One region of the Pseudonocardia sp. Ae331_Ps2 genome, then DNA from elsewhere that is predicted to be linked to it. Evidence: predicted binding sites of a transcription regulator. Region 1 holds the regulator's gene; the other holds the start of a gene.
The links. Region 1 encodes LexA, which represses DNA repair genes until DNA is damaged. Its sites were predicted from a motif close to CGAACACGTGTTCG; they were not measured.
Positions count from the first base shown of each region.

Region 2: the regulator LexA is predicted to act here: its motif matches at 1,799-1,812, upstream of dnaB (replicative DNA helicase).

Region 1 covers NZ_MCIM01000001.1:390,428-394,774, forward strand. The annotation lists gene nrdR (transcriptional regulator NrdR) at 14-505, opposite strand; gene Ae331Ps2_RS01940 (hypothetical protein) at 1,132-1,923, opposite strand; gene Ae331Ps2_RS01945 (hypothetical protein) at 2,087-2,311, opposite strand; gene lexA (transcriptional repressor LexA) at 2,554-3,312, shown strand; gene Ae331Ps2_RS01955 (hypothetical protein) at 3,341-4,347, opposite strand, start outside.
Region 2 covers NZ_MCIM01000001.1:2,077,603-2,081,949, reverse strand. The annotation lists gene Ae331Ps2_RS09950 (single-stranded DNA-binding protein) at 1-448, shown strand, start outside; gene rpsR (30S ribosomal protein S18) at 503-739, shown strand; gene rplI (50S ribosomal protein L9) at 754-1,200, shown strand; gene dnaB (replicative DNA helicase) at 1,843-3,252, shown strand; gene Ae331Ps2_RS09930 (DUF3040 domain-containing protein) at 3,329-3,667, opposite strand; gene Ae331Ps2_RS31890 (dTDP-4-dehydrorhamnose 3,5-epimerase family protein) at 3,839-4,347, opposite strand, start outside.

The DNA of each region.
Region 1 (4,347 bases):
GCCGCCGAGCGGCTCACCCGTCCCGGTTGTGGCCGGCCTCGTCGTCGGCTGCTTCCCCGGCAGCCGCCGAACGCAGGTCGGCGATCTCCTTCTCGAAGTCCTCGATGGAGGAGAAGGAGCGATAGACGCTCGCAAATCTCAGGTACGCGACCTCGTCGAGCTCACGCAGCGGCCCGAGGATCGCCAGTCCGACCTCGTGGCTGGGAAGCTCCGCCGCCCCGCGTGCCCGCACGGTCTCCTCGACCCGGTGGGCGAGCTGCTGCAGGTCGTCCTCGTCGACCGGCCGGCCCTGGCACGCCCGCCGAACCCCGCTGACGACCTTCTGTCGACTGAAGGGCTCGGTCACCCCGCTGCGCTTGACGACGGCGAGCACGGCCTCCTCGACCGTGGTGAACCGGCGTCCGCACGAGGTGCAGGACCGGCGCCGACGGGTGCAGGTCCCGTCGTCGGCGGTCCGTGAGTCGATCACGCGGGAATCCGGGTGCCGGCAGAACGGGCAGCGCATGGACGCTCACACCCTCTCCCGTAACGTTCCGGAAACTCTCCGCAGCAATCCATCCCCCCAACCAGTGGCGGAACAACGTCAATGTAACCCCTACATCTAGGGGTCCGCCATCCCGGGGCCCACGCCGCGCCGAGCTTCGCCCGATCGGGATCCGAGCGTTGCACACCACGTTCCGCGACCGGCTCGTCGCCGACGATCATGGAGGGGGACATCGGCGCTGGTGGCGCCGAGGAACGTCACGCGCGGCGCCGTCCGTCGCGCCGCGGGGACCGCGACCGGCGGCCACCCGATGCGGGGACACGCCCTGCCGACGCGCCCGGCGGCTCACCGCCGACGATCCGGCGACATCCCGGCGACCGCCGCCCGACATCCGCGTGCCGGCCCGGCGCATGCCGTCACCCGATGCGACGCCGACACGGCGCCGGATCGCTCCACACCGTCACCGCACCGCCACCGCCGTGACCACGGTCGCCGCGCCGGCACCGCACCACGGCACGCCCGACCGGCTCCGCCCCGGGAGCCCGACACGTCGGCACCGCACCACTGCATGACCCGGGCCGGACACGCCGGCACCACTCCGGGCCACCGGCCCAGCCCACGAGACCGCACCGCGGCCCCGACACTCCTCAGCGCACGGCACCGACCGACGGCACGGCGGCCGCGGGGGCGTTCCAGCCCGCCGCCGCGTCGCCCAGCAGCCCGAGCGCCACCACCGCGGTCGTGGCGCACAGCAGCACCGCGACCCCGGTCAGGAACCGCTCCAGGCGCCCGCGGACCCGGCTGCGGGCCGGGCGGGGGCGGGCCGGGACCAGGCAACGCCGGTCCAGCGGACGGACCGTGCGCGGCGCCGGCACGGCCACCGACCGCGGACCGGACGGCGCCGCGACCCGGGCGGGCCGCACCAGGGTCGCCGTGGAGCCCGGCGCCGAGGTGGTGCAGCGGGGCGTCCGGACCGCGACGTTCGGACCACCGGTGACGCCACGCGGGACCGCCGGACCGACCGGTGCCGCGGTCCGGGCCGCACGCCCGTGAGCCGTCGGACCGTGAGCCGTCGGACCAGGCGCCGTCGGACCGGACGTCGGAACACCGGGCGCCGAGACACCAGGCACCGGGACACCAGGCACCGAGACACCGGCTGCCGAGACACCGGACGCCGTGGCGCGCCGGGAACGGGCGGCGGGGTGCCGCGCGACCGACTCGGTCAGTGCGCGCTCCCGTGCACCGTGGGCGGCCCACCGGTGCGCGGCGCGCGCGACGGCCGACGAGCCGGCACCGGCCGGACCGGCCACACCCTCCGCCGCCCGCACCCGCTCCCGGGCGGCGCGCCGGGCGCGCGAGGTGGGGGTGCCGGGCGCGGGGGCACCGGTCAGGCAGCCGACCGCGCCGTGGTCGCGGATCCGCTCGTCGAGCTCTCGCATGGTTCCTCCTGCCGTCGGACCGCCCGTCCCCCGGGCGGTCTCGTCTCCCCCGCTCCCGACCGGCCCTTCCCCGAGCCCGGTCGAACGGGCGTACGAGCGGTGTAGCACCCGACACCGACAACAACCGCGTCTCCGCAGGTCACCGCACGTGCCGGAGACGCTCTCAGCGTGGCGCGCCGACCGCGGGCGGCACGGCCGGGCCGTGGGCGGCGACGTCGGCGACCACCCCGAGCGCGACGACCGCGGCCGCCGAGGCCAGCAGGACACCCACCGCCGCCACCACGCGGCGCACGGGACCCGGCGTCGGTACGGGCCGCACCGCGCCGGCCGCGGTGCCGACCGGAGCCCGTCCGATGACCGTCATACCCCCGATGACCGCTGCGTCCACGATCGCCACCCCCACTGCCGTTCCCGCTGCCGGTCGCCCCGCGCGGCCGGACGGCGACGCGGACGGCATCCGATCGAACCAGACCGATCGAACCGGTGTTCGATCGAACGCCTGTGCGATGTTCTACCACCACGGCCCGACGGAATCCACGACACGCCCCGGGCGACTTCGAACGCATGTTTGGCGAACGGGCCCGCGACGGCTAGGGTCGTCGCCGTAAGTACCCCGAGGAGGCGAATGCGATGGCAGCGGACGACACCGGACACGGTGGTCCCGGCGTGACCGGCACCGCCGCGGACCGGGGATCCGCGACGGTCCGGGAGTTCCCCGACCCCGCGACCGACACCCGCGGCCTGACCCCGCGGCAGAAGAAGGTCCTGGCCGTCATCCGGGACTGGGTGGACCGGTACGGCTACCCGCCCAGCGTCCGCGAGATCGGTGACGCGGTGGGCCTCACGTCCACCTCGTCGGTGCACCACCAGCTCCGGACCCTGGAGCGCAAGGGCTTCCTCCGGCGCGACCCGAACCGCACCCGCGCGGTCGACGTCCGCAGCCCGGAGCAGATCGCCGGCACCGACGGGTCGGACTCCGACGCCGACACCGCCGAGCTGCGTTCCGCGCGGCCGGCGCCGGCGTTCGTGCCGCTCATCGGCGACATCGCCGCCGGTGGCCCGATCCTGGCCGAGCAGGCCGTGCAGGACGTGTTCCCGCTGCCGCGCGAGATCGTCGGCGAGGGCACGCTGTTCCTGCTCAACGTCAAGGGTGACTCGATGGTCGACGCCGCGATCACCGACGGCGACTGGGTCGTCGTGCGTCAGCAGCCGGTGGCCGAGCAGTGCGAGATCGTGGCCGCGATGATCGACGGCGAGGCGACGGTGAAGACGTTCCGCCGCAAGGACGGGCACATCTGGCTGATGCCGGCGAACGACGCCTACGACCCGATCCCGGGTGACGACGCGTCGATCCTCGGCCGCGTCGTGGCGGTCCTGCGCCGCCTCTGACCTCCTCGGCGGCGCCCGGTTCCCGCGGTCAGCGGGACCGGCGGCGCCGTCCGTGCAGGGACATCGCGACGGCACCGGTCACCAGCAGCACCGCGAGCACCGCCGCCCCGCCCGCGGCGGGCAGCCACGACGGGTACGTGCGGTACTCCGGCACCTCGGCGGGCTGGGCCACGACCGGTGCCCGTGGGCCGGTCGCCGCGGGCACCGCGCCCGGGACGACGGTGATCGCCGCCGCGGTCGGGCCCCGGGCCTCGCTGCCGGAGTGCAATGCACCCCGGCCGTCCGGGGCGATCGCCTCGCCCTGGGCCTCGTCCGGCAACGGCACCGGCAGTGGTGCCCCGCCCAGCGCCGCGACCAGCACGTCGGCCGTCGCCGGTCCGCCGACGGGCAGCGGGAACACCCAGGCGTCGGTGTAGGTCCGCAGCACGGCGGCGCGTCCGCCGTCGGCCACGGTCGGTGAGACCCCGCCGCCGGTGATCGTGCGGGATCCGGCAGCCCCGAGCGGCCCGCCACCGGTGCCCGACCAGGGCAGCACGACCTGTGCCACCCGACGCAGCGGGACCGGGCCCCCGCCCTCGCGCAGCGGTGCGTCGGGTCGGTACACCCCGGCGGCCCCGGTGGTCTTGTCCACCAGCAGGGGCACGCCGTCGTCGCCGACCAGCAGCGCCTCGACGTCGCGCGGACCGTCCGGATAGTCCAGGTCGTACACGCGTGGCGGCCCGGCCGGGGGCAGCACGACGAGCCGGACCGAGCCACGCTGTGCCCCGTTGTCACCGGTGTCGGCGAGCCAGAGATCCCCGCCCGGCCCGAGCCCGAGGTCCTCGACGTCGGTGACCGGGACGTCGGCCTGCCGGGTTCCGGTGACTGCGCAGCCGGACGGGTCCAGGGTGAACGTCCGCGCGGTCCCCCCGCCGTCGACGATCGCGTGGTACCGCTGCGGGGCTCCGCCGGGCGGGCCCTGCGCGACCAGCCCGGACAGCTCCGCCAGCCGCGGATCGTCGACGGTGCAGACCGGGTGCGCCCCGGGCGGCGGCG
Region 2 (4,347 bases), 1.7 Mb from region 1:
CACCGTGGCGTCCACCCCGCGCACCTTCGACCGCCAGTCCGGAGAGTGGAAGGACGGCGAGGCGCTCTTCCTGCGCTGCAACATCTGGCGCCAGGCGGCGGAGAACGTCGCCGAGTCCCTGACCCGCGGCGCGCGCGTCGTGGTCCAGGGTCGTCTGCGCCAGCGGTCGTTCGAGACCAAGGAAGGCGAGAAGCGGACCGTCGTGGAGATGGAGGTCGACGAGGTCGGCCCGTCCCTGCGCTACGCGACCGCCAAGGTCAACAAGGTCAACCGGGGCGGAGGCTCCGGTGGCTTCGGTGGCGGCGGCGGTGGCTACGACGGCGGTGGCGCCCGACAGGGTGGCGGTTCCGGCGGCGGAGGCAACTCCGGCGGCGGCTATGACGACCCCTGGGGTTCGGCCCCGCCCGCGGGCAGTGGCGCCGCGTCCGACGACGAGCCCCCCTTCTGATCCACGTACCTCTCCGCCCGTGACGGGCGGAGGACGATCTCCAGGAGCACCACCATGGCCAAGGCCATCGTGCGCAAGCCGAAGAAGAAGGTCTGCGCTTTCTGCAAGGACAAGGCCCAGCTGATCGACTACAAGGACACCGGTCTGCTGCGGAAGTTCATCTCCGACCGCGGGAAGATCCGTGCCCGTCGGGTCTCCGGCAACTGCCGGCAGCACCAGCGGGACGTCGCCGTCGCGGTCAAGAACTCCCGCGAGGTGGCCCTGCTGCCGTACACCTCGACCGCTCGCTGAGGAAGGGGAGACACATGAAGCTCATCCTCAACGCCGACGTCCCGAACCTGGGTGCCCCGGGTGACATCGTCGAGGTCAAGGACGGCTACGGCCGCAACTACCTGCTGCCGCGCAAGCTCGCGGTCGTCGCCACCCGTGGCGCCGAGAAGCAGGTCGAGCAGATCCGCCGGGCCCAGAAGTCCCGCGAGATCCGCGACCTGGGCCACGCCCAGCAGGTCGACTCGCAGCTGCGCAACATCAACGTGACCGTCGCGGCCAAGGCCGGCGACACGGGCCGCCTGTTCGGCTCGATCACCCCGGCCCAGGTCGTCGACGCCGTCAAGGCGGCCGGCGGTCCGCTGCTGGACAAGCGCAGCATCGACGTCCCGGGTCACCTCAAGACCCTGGGCAAGCACCAGGTGCAGGTCCGCCTGCACCCGGAGGTCACCACCGAGCTGCCGATCGCGGTCGTCGCGAGCTGAGCGGCTCGGTGGTCGTACGACCACCGAGCGTGATCAGGGCGGGGTTCGGAGCCATGTGCTCCGGACCCCGCCCTTTCGCGTGTCCGGAGTCGGCCGTACGGGCGCCACGGACACGGTGCGCAGTCCCGGGTGGACGATCGACACCGATCGAATGACCCCGCACCGGGATGCCTTGTCACGCAGCCGACACGCCGCCCGGTGACGATCCACTCGTCGGGCGGGCCTGTGGACGCGCCGGGCGGTGAACGGCCCGCCGGGCGCTCCGACACGCCCGTACGCGGCGTGCGACGACACGCCAGAGCAAAGTTGTCCACAGCTGTGAGTATGCCTCTGACCTGCGGATACGGCCCGTTCCGGGATGCTGTCCCCAGGTTGTCCCCAGCACGGTCCCGGGACGGGCGGCATCCGTGCACAGTTCATCCCCAATTCGATCACCAGGCCGGTTCGCCACGGGCCCTGCGGCCGACCTACTGTCGGTCGTGCCGGTACGCGAGCGCCGTGCTCCCCGGGTCGCGCCCGCCGCGGTCCGTCGGGCACCACGCCGGCCGGCAGATCACCGACGACGGTCGCGAGTGGGCGGTAAGCACCACTCGCGCGTCGAACGTGCGTTCGGTACTGTGTCCACCGGGGGTGACGCTGCGTATGGCTCTGACGGACGATCGTCCCGGCAACAAGCCCCGTGCGGTCCGTGACGGCGAGAAGGCGTCCGGATCCGGCGAGAGCGCGACGTTCGACCGTCAGCCGCCGCAGGACCTCACGGCCGAACAGTCGGTGCTCGGCGGCATGCTGCTGAGCAAGGACGCGATCGCCGACGTCGTGGAGGTGCTGCAGCCGGAGGACTTCTACCGGCCGGCCCACCAGACCGTCTACGAGACGATCCTGGACCTCTACAGCCGTGGCGAGCCCGCGGACGCGGTGACCGTCTCGGCGGAGCTGCAGCGGCGCGGTGAGCTGGTCCGCCTCGGCGGCGCGCCCTACCTGCACACCCTCATCGCCACCGTGCCCACCGCGGCGAACGCGGCGTACTACGCCGAGATCGTCGGCGAGAAGGCGGTCCTGCGTCGGCTGGTCGAGGCGGGCACCCGGATCGTGCAGCTCGGCTACCACGGCGCCGACGGCGGCGACGTCGACGACGCGGTGGACCGGGCCCAGGCCGCGGTCTACGAGGTCACCGAGCGCACCACCACCGAGGACTACACGGTGCTGGAGGAGCTGCTCCAGCCCACCATGGACGAGATCGACGCGATCGCCTCCCGGGGCGGCCAGTCCACGGGCGTGCCGACCGGCTTCGCCGACCTCGACCAGGTCACCAACGGTCTGCACCCGGGCCAGATGGTCGTCGTCGCGGCCCGGCCGGGTCTGGGCAAGTCGACCCTGGGGCTGGACTTCGCCCGCTCCTGCTCCATCAAGAACGGCATGACCAGCGCGTTCTTCTCGCTGGAGATGAGCAAGTCCGAGATCGTCATGCGTCTGCTGTCGGCGGAGGCCCGGATCCGGCTGGCCGACATGCGCGCCGGCCGGATGTCGGACGAGGACTGGACGCGGATGGCGCGGCGGATGTCGGAGATCTCCGAGGCGCCGCTGTTCATCGACGACTCCCCGAACCTGACCCTGATGGAGATCCGCGCCAAAGCCCGCCGGCTCAAGCAACGCCACGACCTGAAGCTGATCATCCTGGACTACCTGCAACTGATGACCTCGGGCCGCAAGGTCGAGTCCCGCCAGCAGGAGGTGTCCGAGTTCTCCCGGCAGATCAAGCTACTGGCCAAAGAGCTCGAAGTCCCGGTGGTGGCGATGAGCCAGCTGAACCGTGGTCCCGAGCAGCGCACCGACAAGCGACCGATGCTGTCGGACCTGCGTGAGTCCGGCTCGATCGAGCAGGACGCGGACATGGTGGTGCTGCTGCACCGTCCCGACGCGTTCGAACAGGACGACCCGCGTGCCGGTGAGGCCGACCTGATCCTGGCCAAGCACCGTAACGGCCCCACCACGACGATCACCGTCGCCCACCAGCTGCACTACAGCCGGTTCTCCGACCTCGCCCACGGCTGAGGCCGGGCCGGACGCGCCGTGCGTCCCGGGCCCGGTGCGTGCCGGCGTGCGGGTGGGCCGGTGTACGGATGGCCGGTCAGGCGGTGCCGGGCCGCGCCTGCGGACCGGTGGTGGCCGCGACGGCCAGCGCGAGGGCGGCCACGACGATCCCCGCGACGACGACCGGCACGCTCACCAGCACGGCGCCGAGCAGCAGCACGACCAGCGCGATCCCCAGCAGCATCGTCGGGAACGGCCCCGAGCCGTGCACGGTGCGCCGGTCGCGGGCGAACCCGGCGAGCAGCCGTCCGCCGTGCCGGGCCGGGGCGTGCAGCGCGGTGTTCAGCGCGGAGATCCGGCGGACCAGTTGCGGGTCGGTCCGGCGCAGCTGCACCTCGATCTCGTGCAGCCGACGGTTCTCACGCTCGCTCAGCACCGCGGCAACCCCTCGCGTCCGTGTCCCGGCAGACACGGTCGTGCCGCCGTCCGGCACGGGGCGTCGTCGATCCGGCCTGGTACCGACGTTACGTGACCGATTCGTGATCTCGGCGACCGGGCCGACCGGCTCACATGCGCCCGTCCTCACACCGGGGGGCGGCGCCCGGGGTCACCAGAGGGAGACGCGGTCCCGGCGGGGGCCTGCGGGGGCGCCGAGGCGGGCGATCAGGGCGGCCCAGGACCGTGCGGTTCCCGGTGTCCGGGACGGTCGGGGGCGCAGCCAGCGGACCGCGAGGTCCGGGTCGTCCGGGTCGACGTCGAAGCGCTCCCGCCGCGGGAGACGGGTGACACTGCGGAGCTCGACGACGGTCCCGCTCGCGACGGACTGGACGCCGTAGAGGCAGCCCGGCGGGACGAGCAGCCGCTGCGGGCCCTCGAGCAGGGCGACGGCGAGCCTGCCGAAGGTGCCGCCGTCCGGCCGGGCGTCGATGACGACGGCGTAGCCGCTGCCACGGGGGACGCCGAGCAGCATCGCGTCGCCGGGGTGGCCGAACAGGCCGAGCACGGCGTCCTGGGCGGGGCGGCGCCGTCGTCGCACGGTGAAGGGGGCGAGGTCCGGTCCGGAGGCGCCGGTCGCGGTCGGGTCGAGCAGCAGCGCGCCGGGCACCACGGTCCGTA